DNA from 3 places in the Caulobacter sp. UC70_42 genome. Region 3 is predicted to be linked to each of the others. Evidence: riboswitches for the same ligand, from Rfam matches in the RefSeq annotation. Region 3 holds a riboswitch; each other region holds the start of a gene.
What was found. A riboswitch is a leader RNA that binds a small molecule or an ion and turns the genes downstream of it on or off. The one in region 3 is predicted to bind glycine.
Positions count from the first base shown of each region.

Region 1 (5,728 bases), 690 kb from region 3:
CAGCTGCAAGGCGCCCTGCACGGTCGACTGCGGCTGCAGCGGGTGGATGTCCGAGAAGCCCGGCAGGCGCGCCATCTTCTCGTTCAGGCGCGGGTTGTGCTTCATCGTGCACGAGCCCAGCGGATACAGCGCCAGATCGATGGCGTGGTTCTTCTGGGACAGGCGCACATAGTGGCGGACGGCTTCGGGTTCCGACAGGCCCGGCAGGCCGATCGGCCCGGACCGCAGCAGGCCAGCCAGATCGTCCGACGGCGCGGCGGCTTCTGGCAGGTCGACGCCGGTCTTCTTCCAGCCGTCCAGCTCGAAGATCAGCGCCTCGTCCTGCAGGAGACCGCGACCGCCGGTCAGGGTCTCGTGGCCGGTCGCGGCGTCATTCGCGGTTTCGGGGCGCGTGGGGCGGCCGACGTTGTTCATGCTCATTGGGCCACCGCCTTGGTGAGGATCTTGGCGAAGAAGGTGATGTCGATGTCCAGCGTGGTCTCGGTAGCCGCGACCAGCAGCACGTCGTCCAGGCCCGCGCCCGCGTCGAGGCGCGAGAACGGCACGCCGGCGATGACGCCGTGGCCGGCCAGGGTCTCGACGACCTCGGCGGCGTCCTTCGGCAGCTTGATCGCGAACTCGTTGAAGAAGCGCGGGGTCAGGATCTCGACGCCCGGCACGGCCTTCAAAGCGTCGCGCAGGGCTAACGCCTTCTGGTGGTTCAGCGCCGCCAGCTGGCGCAGGCCAGTCTCGCCCAGCAGGCTCATGTGAATCGAGAAGGCCAGGGCGCAGAGGCCGCTGTTGGTGCAGATGTTCGAGGTGGCCTTGTCGCGGCGGATGTGCTGCTCGCGGGTCGACAGGGTCAGGACGAAACCGCGCCTGCCGTCGGCGTCGACGGTCTCGCCGCACAGGCGGCCCGGCATCTGGCGGACGAATTTCTCCTTGCAGGCGAAGAGGCCGACATAGGGGCCGCCGAAGTTCAGGCCGTTGCCGATCGACTGGCCCTCGGCCACGGCGATGTCGGCGCCCATCTCGCCGGGAGACTTCAGCAGGCCGTACGAGACGGCCTCGGTGGTCACGACGATCAGCAGCGCGCCGGCGGCCTGGGCGGCCTCGGCGATCTTGGTGACGTCGGTGACCGTGCCGAACACGTTGGGGGTCTGGACGACGACGCAGGCGGTGTCTGAGTCGATGGCGGCGATCACCGCGTCCTCGGCGTCGACCGCCGGGGCCAGAGCCTCCGTCGCGACGCCAGCCGCGTGGGCCAGGGTCTCGATGGTCTCGACATAGTGCGGGTGGACGCCGCCCGACATCACCGCCCTGTTCCGGCGGGTGACGCGCTGGGCCATCATCACCGCCTCGGCCGCGCCCGTGGAGCCGTCATAGAGCGAGGCGTTGGCCACTTCCATGCCGGTCAGGGCCGCGACCTGGCTCTGGAACTCGAACAGCACCTGCAAGGTGCCCTGGGCGATTTCCGGCTGGTAGGGCGTGTAGCTGGTCAGGAACTCCGAGCGCTGGATGATGTGATCGACCGTGGCGGGCACGTGGTGGCGATAGGCGCCGGCCCCGCAGAAGAACGGCCCCTCCCCCGCGGCGCGGTTGCGACGAGCAAGGCCCGCCATCTCGCGCTCGACTTCGATCTCGCCGGCGTGCGGCGGCAGGTCGACGGTTCCGGAACGCTGGGCCGAAGCCGGCACGTCGATGAAGAGGTCGTCGATCGAATTCACGCCGATCGCGCCGAGCATCTCGACGCGGTCTTCGGGGGTCAGGGGGAGGTAACGCATCTTTCGGTCCTTCTCCCTTCCCCCTCGATGGGGAAAGGGTCGGGGATGGGAGTGTCTACGGCGGTGGAGCTAGAGCGTGCTCAGGAACGCTTCGTACGCGTCGCGGTCCATCAGGGCGTCGACCTCGGCCGGGTTGCTCAGCTTGATCTTGGCGAACCAGCCGCCGCTCTCCGGCAGGGCGTTGACGGTTTCCGGCGCGTCGCCCAGCTCGGCGTTGCCTTCGACGACCTCGCCCGACACCGGGGCGTAGACGTCCGAGGCGGCCTTGACGCTCTCGACGACGGCCAGCTGCTCGCCCTGCTTGACGACCTTGCCGGCTTCCGGGGTCTCGACGAACACCACGTCGCCCAGCTGCTCGGCGGCGTAGGCGGTGATGCCGACCGTGGCCACGTCGCCTTGGACGATGACCCATTCATGATCTTTGGTGAAACGCATTGCCTGGGCCCTTGATTAGAGTTTGCGGACGTAACGGTTGGCGACGAACGGGGTCGCGACCACCTCGGCGGCGGCCTGCTTGCCACGGACGATGACCTTGAGCTTCGTCCCCACGGCCGCATAGGCCGGCGGGGCGAAACCGATGGCGATAGGGAAGCCCAGGCTGGGGGCGAAGCCGCCGCTGGTCACCTTGCCGATGACATTGCCCGCTTCGTCGGCGATCTCGGCGCCTTCGCGGGCCGGCGCGCCTTCCAGCACCTTGAGATTGACGCGGACGCGCGACAGCTCGCCGGCCAGTTCCTTGGCGATCCGGGCCGCGCCCAGATAGTCGCCGGCCTCGCGGCGCGACTTGCCCACCGCGAAGTTCAGCCCAGCCTCGATCGGCGAGACGGTCTCGTCTAGGTCATGGCCGTACAGCGGCAGGCCCGCTTCCAGGCGCAGGCTGTCGCGAGCGCCCAGGCCGATCGGCTTGACGCGTTCGTCGGCCAGCAGGGTGTTCCACACCCGCCCGGCGGCGTCGGCCGGGACCGAGATCTCGTAGCCGTCCTCACCCGTATAGCCCGAGCGCGAAATGATGGCGTCGACGCCGAAAGCGGTCAGGGCCAGCGTGTCCATGAACACCATGCCGGCGGCTTCCGGCACATGAGCGGCCAGGACGGCGGCGGCCTGCGGACCTTGCAGCGCCAGCAGCGCGCGGTCCTCCAGGCGGGTCACCGTCGCCTCGCCGGCCAGGGCCTTGGCGATGATCTCGTAGTCGTTGTCCTTGCAGGCGCCGTTGACCACCACGAACAGGCCGTCGTCGTCGGGACGCGCCGTCATCAGGTCGTCGATGATCCCGCCCTCGGCGTTGAGCAGCACGCCGTAGCGCTGCTTGCCGGGCTTCAGGCCCTGGTAGTCGGCCGAGACCACCTTCTCGAAGCTCTTGGCGGGGTTTTCCCCCCGGATGCGCGCCTGCCCCATGTGCGAGACGTCGAACAGGCCGGCGTGTTCGCGAGTCCAGAGGTGCTCCTTCAGCACCCCGTCCTTGTACTGCACGGGCATGGCATAGCCGGCGAACGGCACCATGCGGGCGCCCAGCGCCACATGGGCGTCGAAGAGCGGGGTCTTCTTGAGGTCTTGATCGGACACTGGACGGGCTCCAAGCGGGGTCGGCGACGGGACCGGCGTCCGCCGGCAAGTCGCCCCCGCTGTCCCTTGGACCTGAGAGATTCCGGCCTCGCCCCTCTGCCGGACGGGTTTGGCCTTGCTCCTTCGGCGAGCCGCCCTTTCGGGGGCCTCTTTCCAGCGTTCCTAAACCCGCGCGGTCCTTTTGCCTGAGCGTTTCCGGGGCGGTTGCGCCTTCGGCCTCGGGAGCGAATCCCGATGTCTCCCGCGAGGGTCTTCGGCGTAGTGCGGTAGCAGGCCATGCGAGTCAAGCACGGCCTGCGATGGCCGTGCGCCTTACCGCGAAAAGTCTCCGAACCAGTCGTCCTCGCCGATCGGCGGGCCGGGCGGGATGGCCACCTTGGCCTTGCCATCCTCGATCAGCGCCGCGAGACGCTCGCCGCTCTCGTCGGTGACGACACCGGCCAGGACGCGGGCCTGGGCGCGGTCGGCGGCGTCGCCAGCGGTCACGGTCTTGAGGCCCTTGCCCCAGTCGGCCAGACGCGCGCGGATCACCGCGGCGGCGGTCGGGGACAGGTCCTTGTCGCCCAGGGCGTTGGCCAGGTTCACCACCATCCGCTGGCGGACGCGGCGGGCCAGCTCGCCCTGGCGGCCCGTCGCCTTGCCGTCGAAGGCGGCTAGGGCGAGCGACTTGTCCAGCAGCCCCTCGACACCCGGCTGGGCCGGATCGCGGCGCCTGGCCTCCATCAGGCGGTTCAGGCGCGCCGGCGCGAACAGGTCGCCCCAGACGAGATCGGCGGCCACGTCGGCGGCGGCCGGCAGATCGAAGACCGGCCCCTGGCCGAAGGTCTCGATATCATTGGCCTTGTCATTGCCCTGCGACTGGCCCGAGGTCAGCACGTCGAGCGTCTTGTCGGAGAGATCCAGCGCGGCGGGCGTCAGCGTCCGCAGCAGGGCGTCGATAGCGGCGGCCTGGCGCCCGGCCGGCACGATCTTGCTGGCCTCGTGGCCGTCGCCCTCGACGCCGTAGGTGAAGTCGACGCCGCCGACCAGCTTGGCCGTCGCATCCACCTGGTAACGGTGGAAGATGTAGATCGGCGCGATGATCCGGCGCAGGTCGGCCACCGAGGCTCCCTTGGGCAGGTTTGGCAGACCGAAGCGGTCCAGGGCGATCTTGCGCACCGCCATCAGATGGTCGAGCTCGGCGACGGGGTCGGAGCCATTGTCCCAGACGGCGCCGATCGGCTGGGCGGTGTCGGCGGATCGAGCGTCCTCGTCCGAGACGTAGCGCAGGCCGTCGGCCTGACTCCTGTCGGCCTTGGCCTTCAGCCAGGCCTTCTCGTCGACGCCGGTCGGGGCGACGCCATAAAGCCAGTCGATCACGAACTTGTCCCAGGCGCCGACCCCGCGCCCATAGGCGTCGGAGAAGTCCAGCTGGCCGTTCTTGATGGCGATCCTGGGCGCGGGATAGTCCATGACCGAGGCGCGGTCACCGTAGGTGCTGGCCGCGAAATTGTGCTGCAGGCCGATGGAGTGGCCGATCTCGTGCGGGGCCAGCTGGCGCAGACGGGCCAACGCGATCTCGATCGGGTCGTTGGGACCGCCTTGGCCGCTCTTGTCCGCGCCCGCCAGGCCTTCGAAGATCAGCCGATCTTGACGGACACGTTGGGAGCCCAACAGCACGTCGCCCTTGATGATCTCGCCGGTGCGCGGATCGACCACCGCGTGGCCGTAAGACCAGCCGCGCGTCTGGCGATGGACCCAGTTGACGACGCTGTAGCGGGCGTCGAGCGGGCTGACGCCCTCGGGCAGCAGCTCGACCTTGAAGGCGTCGATGAAGCCGGCGGCCTCGAAGGCCTGGCTCCACCAGCGACCGCCCTCGATCAGGGCCGAGCGGACCGGCTCGGGCGCGGCGCGATCGACATAGAACACGATCGGCTTCTTGACCGGCGAGCGGGCGGCGGTCGGGTCGGTCTTCTCCAGGCGGAAGCGGTGGACCAGGCGATAGACCAGCGGTTCGCCCAGCGGCGCGGAATAGTCGGCGACGGTGTGGTCGATCACCCCGACGCGCGGGTCGTTCTGGCGCGGCTGATAGCCGGGCTCGGGCAGGGCCACGAACGAGTGGTGCAGGGCCAGGGTGACGTTGCGCGGATCCGGGACGATGCCGCGAACCTCCGAACCCGGATCGTCGCCGACAAACGTCTCAACCGCCTCCAGCTCGACGTTCAGCGGGAAGACGTTCACCGCGCCGGTGTCGGCGTAGGACAGGCCGTCGTTCAGTCGGAAGTCGCCCTGCTTGGCGCGTTTCAGGGTCTTGGCGACGCCTTGCGCGTCACGGGTGAGGAAGCTGGTCACATCGACCAGCAGGCCGCCGTCCGGGCTCTCGGCCTCGATCGCGTTCGACCAGACGCTGGAGATCGGGAACG
Region 1 covers NZ_CP171994.1:1,013,635-1,019,362, forward strand. Annotated here, with positions in the region: gene gcvPB (aminomethyl-transferring glycine dehydrogenase subunit GcvPB) at 1-420, opposite strand, end outside; gene gcvPA (aminomethyl-transferring glycine dehydrogenase subunit GcvPA) at 417-1,763, opposite strand; gene gcvH (glycine cleavage system protein GcvH) at 1,833-2,198, opposite strand; gene gcvT (glycine cleavage system aminomethyltransferase GcvT) at 2,214-3,326, opposite strand; glycine riboswitch at 3,490-3,580, opposite strand; partial or broken gene ACHMW8_RS05270 (zinc-dependent metalloprotease) at 3,639-5,728, opposite strand, start outside.
Region 1: another riboswitch for glycine. It lies ahead of gcvT (glycine cleavage system aminomethyltransferase GcvT); the one in region 3 lies ahead of ACHMW8_RS01855 (TonB-dependent receptor plug domain-containing protein).

Region 2 (5,728 bases), 770 kb from region 3:
TCGACGAAGGCCAGGCCACGCGACTTGAGCACGCCATTGAAGGTCGCCATCGCCTGGTCGTTGTCGACAAAGCGGGCGCCCAGATAGTTCGACAGACCGAAATAGCCGGTGGCGCGCGACATCAGCCACTCCAGCTTGCGCACGGTGTCCTCGGGCCGGTTGGCGGCGATCAGGGTGTAGGGACCCGGATCGTTGGCCGGATAGTCGGCCGGCTCCATCGGGGTCTCGAGCAGGACCTCGTGGCCGTGGGCGCGGGCCAGGTCGATCCAGCCCTGCAGGCCCTCGGCATAGGGCGCAAAGGACAGGGTGATCTCGCCGGGCAGGGTCTCGATCGCCGCGCGGGTGGTTTGAGCGTTGAGGCCCAGCCCGCCGATGACCACCGACACCTTGGGGCGGCCGTTGGGCGTGAACGGGCGGGCATAGGCCTCGGCCGCGGTGCGGCCGTCGGCGCCGATGATCGGCAGCGGACCGCCGCCGGGGCCCGGCGCGGTCAGGCCGGCGATCGGCGCCTGGGCCAGGCCCGGGCCCTGCTGGATCGGCGGCAGGTTCTGAAGGCCCTCGGCGGTCGGGGCCTGGGCGTCCTCGGGCTTCACGGGCGCGAAGGGATTGGCCGACAGGCCCAGCTGGCCGGGGACCAGTTCGGCCTCGTGCGCGCCTTCGCCGCCCAGGCCTTCGCGCCAGCCTTCGGGCGCGTTCTCGTGGCGCCGATCTTCGTCAGCTCCAGCCGAATCACAGGCGAGCCGGCATGGGGGTCGCTGGTGATCAGGACCAGCGTCGCCAGCGAGGCCAGGAACAGGCAGGCCGCGCCGCTGGCGCCGATGAACGGATTGCTGACCGCGGCCATCAGCTTGGCGCGCAGGTCGCCGGACCCGCCCGGAGCGGGCGTGGCGGCGGCATAGGCGGGCTTACGCGAGAAGGAGACGGCCATGACCCGTTGAGGCTAGCGGGGAAGCTTCCAACATATGGTTAACGAGATATGGCCAGAGGACGTCCTGCCGGCCCTCGCGCTGCGACGCGGCGACGCGGGCGCCGCTGAAATTGGCGTTTTCTGCAATCGCGGCGGGCGCTGAACGATCACGGCGTTCGCGCGAGACCTGATCGGTTGACGGGCGCGCGCATGGCCCATCTCCTGAAGACCTCTCGCGGGAGAGATCGGGCCCCTGGCCCGGCGCTGAAGGCGAAACCACCCCGGAAACGCTCAAGCAGAAGGACCGCGCGAGACGTTGAACGCTGGAAAGCAGGGCGCGTACCGCCCTCGCCGAAGGAGCAAGGCGACCGCCCGTCCATCGGAGGCGGGGCGCTGAATCTCTCAGGCCCAAGGACAGCGGGGGTGTGAAGGCGAGCCGTCCCGGTTCGCTCAGACCCACGCGTGCGCCAATGTCGATCTAGCTGATCCCGTTTATCGATATAGCGAAATGTATTGAACGCGATCGTCATGAACGACTTTCGCGAAATATCTATTATAAGTTCACCTATCAATATTACCGATGTTCATAAATTCGGCAAAGCTGTGCAACGTTTTAACTTTGTGAATATTTGGCCCTATTCCTTACGTTTCTTGATTTACCGATGGTGTCGCCTTGATGACGTTGCCCTGGTCAAAATGATTGGGGATAGTCATGACCACTCACGGATCCGCACGCACCGCCGCCCGCCTTAGGGCGCTTCTTCTCGCAGCCACCGTCCTGGGGGGCGCGACGCCGGTCCTGGCCCAGGAGGCCGACAAGGCCGCCGAATTGGAAACCGTCGTTGTGACGGGCAAGCGCCTGTCGGAAGCCAGTGTCGCCATCGGCACCGACCACGCCACGGCCACCGTCTCGATCACCCGCGAGGCCCTGCTGTCGGCGCCGGCCGGGATCACCGGCCTGAAGATGCTGGAGAGCCTTCCGGGCTTCAACGTCCAGGCCAACGACGCCCTGGGCATGTACGAGTTCGGCAACTCGGTCTCGGTGCGGGCCTTCAACTTCCAGCAGATCGGCTTCCTGCTCGACGGCATCCCGATGGGCCGCAGCGACCAGTTCGGCGGCAGCCCGATCTATCGCTATGTCGACAACGAGAACCTGCTGCGGGTGACCGCCTCGGCTGGGGCCGGCGACGTCGCCCTGCCCAGCTACGCTTCGCTGGGCCCCATCGTCGACTACTTCACCCAGGCCCCGTCGCAAGACGCTGGCGGCGCGATCAGCCAGACCTTCGGCAGCGACGACCTGCGCCGCACCTTCCTGCGCCTGGAGTCTGGCAAGGTGGGTCCGCTGTCGGGCTATGTCAGCGGCTCGTGGATCAAGGGCGATCTGTGGCGCGGTCCGGGCACGATCGATCGCAAGCACTACGAGGGCAAGCTGAAGTACGACCTGCCCAACGGCGGCGACATCAGCTTCCAGACCGTCCACAACGACTATTTCGACTATGACAGCCCGTCGATCACCAAGGCCCAGTACGCCGGGACGGCGGGCGACGTGTTCGGCCGCCAGGGGCGCTATTTCGCCTATCTGGGCGCGGTGCCCACCTCGGTTCCGTTCGGTACGCCGCTGTCGATCCCGACGGGCAGCCTGCCGGAAGCCGTGGCGGGGGTGCCGTACTCCAACGCCAACTACGCCCAGTACTACAAGTTCGCCGTCAACAAGCGGAAGGACCACCTTTACGGTCTGACGCTGAACACGCCGATCACCGACAACTTCGACCTGACCACCACGGCCTATTACGAGGACAAGGGCGGCTACGGTGTCTCGCCCGAGGCCTATGCGACCTCTAAGTCCAGCTATGACGCCGAGGTCGGCAAGGTGGCCGGCATCGTCGCCCCGCGCGGCATCCAGTACGGCCTGTCGGGCATCGACGGGATCCGCAAGGGCGTCACCGCGAAGGTCGCCTGGCATCTTGGCTTCAACAAGATCGAGGCCGGCCTCTGGCTGGAGAACGACGACTATCACCGCACCCAGAACCGCTACAATGTCGAGAACGGCAATCCCGACGGCAAGCCGTTGTTCAACGAGCGGGTCCACGCCCAGCGCGACTACAAGTCGCTGCGCGAGACCCAGCAGTTCTTCGTCAAGGACACCGTCACCCTGCTGGACGCCAAGCTGAAGCTGGAGTTGGGCTTCAAGGCCACCGACATCGACTACAAGATCGCCGGCTATCGCAATCCGGCCGACTATATCAACGGCCGCCACCCGATCCTGAAGGACAACTGGAAGGACAGCTTCCTGCCCCAGGTCGGCGCGGTCTACAGCGTGACCGGCCGCGACCAGATCTTCGCCTCGTATTCGGAGAACATGGCCCTGCCGCGCGGCGCCGACGACATCTTCTCGGCCGCCAGCCCGACCGTCGCCGGCCCCGATCCCGAGACCTCGACCAACTGGGAACTGGGCTACCGCGCCAACCACAAGACGTTCAACGCCTCGATCGTGGCCTACCAGACCGAGTTCAAGAACCGCCTGCAGGCCTTCGCCTCGCTGGTGCCCGGCGGCGGCGGCACGACCGAGACCTTCTACCAGAACGTCGGGGCGGTGAAGGCCAAGGGCGTCGAGTTCAGCGGCCAGTGGAAGCCCGAACTGTTCGCCGGCAAGGCCTATTTCAACGCCAACGTCTCGTACAACGACGCCAAGTTCCAGGACGACGTCCTGAACTATCGCGCCAGCACCACGGCCGCGCCGACCACCCTGGCCGTCGCCGGCAAGAAGGTGCCGGACTTCCCCGACTGGGTGTTCCAGGGCGGCGTGACGCTGGAGCCTTTCGACGGCCTGCTGATGAACATCTCGGCCCGCCACCTGGAGAGCCGCTTCACCAACTTCATCAACAGCGAGAAGGTCGGCGGCTACACCATCGTCAACGCCTATATCGATATCGGCGACGGCTTCGCGGCCGGGCCGTTCAGCCAGGTCAAGGCGCGGGTCAACATCGATAACCTGTTCGACAAGGACTATCTGGGCACCATTAACACCACGGTGAACACGCCCGCCAGCTTCCGCCCGGCGCCGCCGCGCACGATCCAGTTCACGATCTCCGCCGACTTCTAGTCCCCGCCCTCCGGTCGGCCTCTGCAAAGGCCGGCCGGACCCTTTCGAGCGTACCCATGACCCGTTTCCTCCTCGCCACGACCGCCGTCCTGGCCCTGGTCGCCGCCACCACGCCGATGAGCGCTCAGGCCGCCGATCCGGCCGCCGCGCGCAAGCTGCACGAGGGCCTGCTGACCCTCGACACCCACCTGGACACCCCCGCCAATTTCGGCCGGCCGGGCTGGGACATCCTCGACCGCCACTCGGCCGACAAGGACGGCTCGCAGATCGACTATCCGCGCATGGTCGAGGGCGGGCTGGACGGCGGCTTCTTCGCCATCTTCACCAACCAGGGACCGCGCACGCCCGAGGCCACGCGGGCGGCCCGCGACGCGGCGATCATCCGCGGCGTCGAGATCCGCGAAATGGTCGCCAAGCACGGCGACAAGTTCGCCCTGGCCCTGAAGGCTGACGACGCCGAGCGCATCGCCGCCCAGGGCAAGCGCGTGGTGTTCGTCAGCGTCGAGAACAGCTATCCGATGGATGGCGACATCACCTTGCTGTCGACCTTCTATGCGCTGGGCGTGCGGATCTCGGGCCTAGCCCACTTCAAGAACAACGACATGGCCGACAGCTCGACGGACACGCCCGAGTGGCATGGCCTGTCGCCGCTGGGGAAACAGTTCGTCGCCGAGGCCAACCGCCTGGGCGTGGTGCTGGACGGTTCGCACTCGTCCGACGAAGTGCTGGATCAGCTGATCGCACTCTCGAAGACGCCGGTGATCCTGACCCACTCTGGCTGCAAGGCGGTGTTCAACCATCCGCGCAATGTCGACGACGCCCGTATCAAGGCCCTGGCGGCCAGCGGCGGCGTGATCCAGGTCGACGCCTATTCCAGCTACCTGATCGAGACGCCCAAGAACGCCGAGCGCGACGCGGCCATGGCGGCGCTGCGGGCCAAGGCGGGCGCGCGGGCCAAGATGACCGAGGCCGAACGCGCGGGCTTCATGGCCGAGATGAAGGCGATCGACGCCAAGTACCCCGTCCCGAAGGCGACCTTCGAGGACTTCATGAACCACCTGAACCACGCGCTGAAGGTGGCCGGTGTCGACCATGTCGGGATCGGCATCGATTTCGACGGCGGCGGCGGGGTGACCGGTCTGAACGACGCCTCGGACTACTGGAAGATCAGCGAGCGCCTGCTGGCCGAGGGCTACAGCCGCGACGATCTGGCCAAGATCTGGGGCGGCAATGTCCTGCGGCTGCTGCGCGCGGCCGAGGCGGCCAAGGCCGCGTAGGGCAGAAACGAAAAGCGCCGCCCCGGTTGCCCGGAGCGGCGCTGATTGGATCGAGGAAGGCGGAAAGCCTTACTTGTTTTCGCTGACCGGCTTGCCGGCCGCCGCTGCGGCGGCCTTGGCGGTGACCTCGGCGACCTTGGCCGCCGGCTTGGGCAGCTTCGGCGTATTGGCGACGCCGCCGGCGTTCAGCACGGCGATGGCGCGCTGCAGCTGGAAGTCGCCCTTCTTGTCGTCGAAGGCCGTCGGCGGGGCTTCGGCGGGCGTGTGGACGCCCACGCGGGTCTTGCCCTCGTCGGCGTTCAGTGCGTTCTTGAAGCTGGCCTCGCTGAACCAGACGCGGTTGGCGATGTCCTGGGCCTGGTCGCGGGTCTGGGCGACCTCGAGGTCCGGGGCGATGCCGGTCTTCTGGATCGAGCGGCCCGACGGCGTGAAGTAGCGCGC
Region 2 covers NZ_CP171994.1:1,093,542-1,099,269, reverse strand. Annotated here, with positions in the region: partial or broken gene ACHMW8_RS05730 (divergent polysaccharide deacetylase family protein) at 1-928, opposite strand, end outside; glycine riboswitch at 1,134-1,224, shown strand; gene ACHMW8_RS05725 (TonB-dependent receptor) at 1,608-4,010, shown strand; gene ACHMW8_RS05720 (dipeptidase) at 4,067-5,287, shown strand; gene ACHMW8_RS05715 (S41 family peptidase) at 5,357-5,728, opposite strand, start outside.
Region 2: another riboswitch for glycine. It lies ahead of ACHMW8_RS05725 (TonB-dependent receptor); the one in region 3 lies ahead of ACHMW8_RS01855 (TonB-dependent receptor plug domain-containing protein).

Region 3 (5,728 bases):
AGCTCGACCTCATGGCCCATGACCTCGGGCAGCTTGGCCTGAACGCCCAGGTCGACATAGGTGTAGGCCTTGATGTGGCCGTTCACGAGGTCGACGGTGTTGTTGTAGTTGCCTGGCGAGATGTAGCGCGCCCGCAGGTTGGCGCTGAACACCTTGCCCGACCAGTCGAGCGCCGCGGTCATGCGGCTCTTGGGCGTGCCCAGGCCGAACGAATAGCCTTGCGACTTGACGTACTCGATCTTGCTGACGCCGTCGTTGGTGGTCAGGCTGTTGACCCAGGTCATCAGCCAGCGGGCGCGGATGCGGCCGGGCGCGTCGGGGATCAGGCGGTCGAGATTGGTCGCGTACGAGATCTCGGCGTCGACGCCGTCGGTCTTGTAGTTGGCCAGGTTGACGTAGGTCGAGACGATCCGCGAGATCCCGCCGGTGGCGTCGCGGGTGACCCGCGAACACATGTCGGCATTGCCGTTGGCGCAGCGCGTGACGATGTCCTGCGCCGAGACCGTGGTGATCACGTTGTCGATGTCGATGTCGAAATAGTCGACCGAGATGTTGAAGCCCGGGAGGGCCGGCGGCGAATAGACGAAGCCGGTCGTGAAGGTCTTGGCCGTCTCGGGCGTCAGGTTCGCGTTACCGCCGCCATTGGTCAGCACGTAGACGCTGGAATTGGTCTTCGGGTCGACGATGGTGTTGTAGCCGGTCGTGCTGGTGGTGAAGAGCTCGGTCAGGTTGGCCGAGCGGATGTCGCGCGACTTGGTGATCCGCCCCCGGAAGCCTGGGAAGAACTCGTTCGGTGGCGCCCAGCTTCCACGACCAGATCGAGCCGGTCGTGTTGTAGTCGGACACCCGCGCGGCGGCGTTGACTTCCAGCTTGTTCAGAACCGGGACGTCGCGCACGACGGGCACCAGCACTTCGGCGAAGGCTTCCTTGACGCTGTAGCTGCCGGCCATGGCCGAGAAGCTGAAGGTGGTGAAGGCCTTGGCCGCGTCCAGGTCGCCCACCCGGCGGTCGACCGACTCCTTGCGGGCCTCCGCGCCGACGGCGACCGAGACCGGGCCAGCCGGCAGGCTGAAGGGCTCGCCGCGCAGGCTGAAGCCGCCGACGTCCAGCTTGCTGGTTTCGCGCATCGACGGCGTGCCGGTCACATAGTCCAGCGCCGCTTGCGAAGGCGCGCCCTGGCCGAACAGGTTGATCGGCACGCAGTTGGTCGAGGCGTTGGTCAGGGCGACCCGGCAGATCGGCTGGCCGGTGGTCGGGCTGATCACCGAGTCGACGGCGTTGGCGTAGTTCTGGGTCAGGAAGAACCCAGGGGTGTCGATATTGTTCTCGTTCTCGCCGTGGCTGTAGTAGGCGCTCCAGCGCCAGCCGTCGCCGAAGGCGCCGTCGAACGCGATGGTCCCTTGGGTCGAGACGCGCTCGAAGTCGATCGTCGGATAGGCCTCGGTGTTGAAGCGACCCATGGTGAACGAGGTCTGCCCCGCCGCCGCCAGGGCCGACTTCACGGCCGCCGGCAGATAGGCGTTGTCCGACTTGATCGTCAGGTTGCCGCGGTTGTGGTCGCCGAACCAGATGTAGTTGTTCCACATCCGCGAGCGGCGCAGCTCGGCCGTCATCTTGACCTTGTCGGTCAGGTCATAGGTGACGCTGGCCATGGTGGCGTAACGCTTCTGCGGCGTGACCAGGGGCGACAGGTCGTCGTTCGACGGGCCCTCCCCGCCGACCGAGTTCGTGCCGATCACGGTGCCGTAGTTGAAGTCGCGCAGGCTGCCGTCGGGATTGAAGGCCTTGCCCTTGAGGACGCCCGACATGATCAGGCCGCCATAGGCCGCGTTCGAGAAGCCGACGTCCGGGGCCAGCACGAAGCGGCCCGCGCCGTTCGACACCGTGGCCCAGCGGCCGATGTTCGGCCGGCTGTTCTTCGGGATGACGCCGTCGTTGTCGATGTACTCGCCGCCGATCACGAAATGGCCGCGGCCGTCGGCGAAGCTCTTGCCCGCCGCCGCCTCGAGACGGATCTGTTTGGCGTCGTGGTACGAGGACTCACCACCCTCCACGCCGAGCTTCAGGCCGGTGAAGGTGCGGTCAATGCTGATATTGACCACGCCGGCCACGGCGCCGGAACCCCAGGCGGCCGAAGCGCCGCCGGTCACGACGTCGACGCCCTTGGTCAGGACGCTGGGGATCAGGTTCAGGTCGTTGTCGCCCGAGAAGCGGCGGCCATCCAGCAGCACCAGGGTGCGGCTGATGCCCAGGCCGCGCAGGTCGACCGGCGCGTTGCCCGCGCCCGTGTTGGTGCCGGTGGTCTGGGCCGAGGTCGTGGCGCGGAACTGCGGCAGGTCGTTCAGGGCCGCGGCGATGTTCGGACGGGCGCCGACGCTCAGGTCCTGGGCGGTGACCCGCACCGTCGGGGTGGGCGCCTCGAAGCCGGCGCGGTCGATGCGCGAGGCCGTGACGATGATCTCGCCGACGCTGGTGTCATCGGTCTTGGCGGCGGTCTGGGCGGCGTCCTGAGCGAAGGCGGCGCCGTGCAGGGCCAGGACGGCGGGAACCAGGCTGCAACCCAGCAGCAGTCCCCGGCGAGTTTGGCGTGAAAGAGTCAAGGTAAGATCCCCTATGTTTCAGCAGTCGACAGTCGCTCTCTCCCGCGCGCCCGTTTGTTCGGTCGCGTCGGTCGCGTCGCTCGGGAAGACGTGCGCCTTCCCGGACTCCGCCAGGCGGTTCCTCTGCCCCCGCTGTCCCTTGGCCTGAGAGATTCAGGCGCGGTCGCGCCCTTGCTCCTTCGGCGAGGCCGCTCACTTGTGGAGCGGTCCTGCTTTCCAGCGTCCTCGTGCTCTGCGGTCCCTGTTGCCTGAGCGTTTCCGGGGCGGTTGCGCCTTCGGCGTCGGGCTGACCCGATCTCTTCCGCGAGAGCCAGGCCAATACGACCGGCTCGCCCGATCGCGTCAAAGCGTCGAAATCCGGTACAATGTTGCCCGACGCGCGATGAGGGCGAAAGGAATCCCCCCTGAGCTCAACCGGTGGGCACGACTCGCGTTCGTCCGTCGCCGCGCGATCCGCGAAGGTGACAGGTCGGTGACAGCTTGGGCTGATCGGGACCAGGGGCGAAAACCACGAAGCTTTCGTGAACTTGGCCGGGCGTGATTATTTTTTAGGCGAACGCTGGACTATATTTAAGCAACATCAGCGATCGGCGGACGCGGCTTTCCAGCGCGCCAGCAATTCAGCGCGCCGCCCCTGGTCGAAATTGGCCAGAAGGGCGGGACCGACACGGATCGGCCGGCCGGCCGCGCCCAGCGCCGGCGCGCCGCCGGCGGGGCGGATCGGCGTCAGCCTGGCCTGGGCCAGTCGCCTCTGCCCCTCGTCCGACATCAGATAGTCCAGAAACACCCGGGCCGCCTTGGGATGCGGCGCCGAACGGGTGATGAAGGCCACCCGCGAGAGCGACAGATGATAGTCGCTGGGCACGACATAGCCGATGTCGGCGTTGCGATGGCGCGCCCACCAGTCGGCGTAGAAGCCGTTCATGTCGTAGGCCAGATCGTGCGCGCCCGACAGACTGGTCAGCAGCGGCGCGCCCGGGACGAACAGGCCCGGCTCCGATTTGGCCAAGGCGTCGTACAAGGGCCAGGCGTCCGGATAGGCCTGCAGGTCGCTCGACAGGTACATGAACCCGACCCCGCTCTTTTCGGGATCGTACATGGCGATCTTGCCGCGCCAGCGTTCGGGGTTGGCGCGCAAGGCCGCCAGCAACGCGGCGTGGCTGCGGGGCACCTCCGACTCCTTCAGCGCCTTCCTGTTGTAGGCGAAGACGATCGGCTCGGCCGTCACGCCGAAGCCCTGGTCGCGCCAGACGGCCCAGGCCGGCAGGCCCTTGGCCTCCGGACTGCGATAGGTCTGGGCGTAGCCGTCGTTGATCAGCTTGACCTGGATGTCCATCGACGAACTCCAGGCCACATCGGCGACCGGCGCGCCCGCGTCCGTCTCGGCGATAAGGCGCGCCTGCATCGGTTTGGCGGCCAACTCGACGAAGCGGACCTTGATCTTGGGAAAGCGCTCGCGGAAGCCCTCGCCGATCACCTGGTGGACATCGGTGTTGAGATAGACGACGAGCTCGCCCTCGCGCTCGGCGGCGCGAATATCCCAGCCGCTGGTCGCCTGTCCGATCGACTTCGGCGCGCAGCCGGCCAGGGCGGACGCCAGGGCCAGCGCCGCCATGATCGCCACGGGCCCGCGTCTCTTGACCTGATGAGGCAATCGGCGTCGGATGATGACCTCCCCTGCGTGTTCGGTTCCTACATCCCCGATGAAGATACTGGTTGTCGAGGATGATCCGCCTCTGCGTCGCTCCCTGACCGCGACGCTGGAGAGCGAAGGTCACGAGCCCGTCTGCGCCGAGACCGGCGAGGCCGCTCTGGCCCTGGCCCTGGCGCACGGGGCCGACTTCGACGCCGTCATCCTGGACATCGGCCTGCCCGACATCGACGGCTTCGAGATCCTGGGCCGGCTGCGGCGCGAGGGCGTGCTGACCCCGATCGTCATGTTGACCGCGCGCGACGCGGTGCGCGATCGCATCGCCGGCCTGGACATGGGCGCGGACGACTATGTGCTGAAGCCGTTCGACCCGTTCGAGCTGGTGGCCCGGGTGCGGGCGGTGGCGCGGCGCAAGGGCGGCTACGCCACCCGGACGGCCCATGTCGGCGCCCTGGTCTGCGACTGGGAAGCCGGCGCGGCCTGGATCGGCGAGCGGCGGCTGGACCTGCGCCCGCGCGAGTGGGCCGTGCTGAAGGCCCTGGCCGCGCGTCCCGGCCGGGTCGTCGAGCGCGACCGCCTGGCCGCCGACGTGTTCCCCGACGAACAGGCCCCCTCGCCCAACGCCCTGGACGTCCATGTCGGTCGACTGCGACGCAAGCTGGCGCCGGACGGCCCGCGCCTGAGTACGCTGCGGGGCGTGGGCTACCGGATAGATCCATGAAGGCCAGGCCTTGGAAGGGCGGCCGTCCCAGCCTGGTCGGGCGCCTGCTGCTGGCGCAGGTCGTTCCCCTGGCCCTGCTGGGCGCGGCGCTCGCCCTGGCCGGCGCCCTGGCCGCCCGCGCGGTCGTGGAGAAGTCTTCCGACCGGCTGCTGGCCGGATCCGTGACCTCGATCGTCGCCCAGATCGGCGTGCGGGACGGTCAGGCCCAGGTGGCCCTGCCGCCCTGGTCCCTGGCCCTGCTGGACAGTCCCGAGCGCGACGCGGTGTTCTACGCGGTGCGCCAGGGCTCGCGCCTGGTCACCGGCTATGACGACCTCCCCCGCCTGCCCGCGCCCGCGCCGAACGAGACCAGTTTCAGCTATGCGAGAATGCGCGGCTACGAGGTGCGGATCGCCCAGTCGACGGTGATGGTGCCGGGCGTGCGCGAGCCCGTCGTGGTGGCGGTGGCCCAAAGCCTCGACTCGCGTCGCGCCAGCGTGCGCGAGCTGCTGTCCACCCTGATCGGCCTGCCTGTGCTGCTGGTCGCCGTGGCCGCGGCTCTGGTCGTGCCGGCCGTCGGCTGGGGCCTGGCGCCGCTGCGCCGCCTGACGGCCGATCTGAAGCGCCGCGCCCAGGCCTCGCGCCCGGACCTCGCGCCGATCGACGCCGCCGACACCCCCGCCGAGCTGTCGCCGGCCGTCGAAGCCTTCAACCACCTGATGAGCAGCCTGGAGCGCTTCACCCCGCGCGCTGGAGCGCTTCTCGGCCGACGCCTC
Region 3 covers NZ_CP171994.1:327,710-333,437, forward strand. Annotated here, with positions in the region: gene ACHMW8_RS01850 (TonB-dependent receptor domain-containing protein) at 1-743, opposite strand, end outside; gene ACHMW8_RS01855 (TonB-dependent receptor plug domain-containing protein) at 631-2,601, opposite strand; glycine riboswitch at 2,732-2,823, opposite strand; glycine riboswitch at 2,827-2,914, opposite strand; gene ACHMW8_RS01860 (ABC transporter substrate-binding protein) at 3,182-4,216, opposite strand; gene ACHMW8_RS01865 (response regulator transcription factor) at 4,305-4,973, shown strand; partial or broken gene ACHMW8_RS01870 (sensor histidine kinase N-terminal domain-containing protein) at 4,970-5,401, shown strand; gene ACHMW8_RS01875 (sensor histidine kinase) at 5,703-5,728, shown strand, end outside.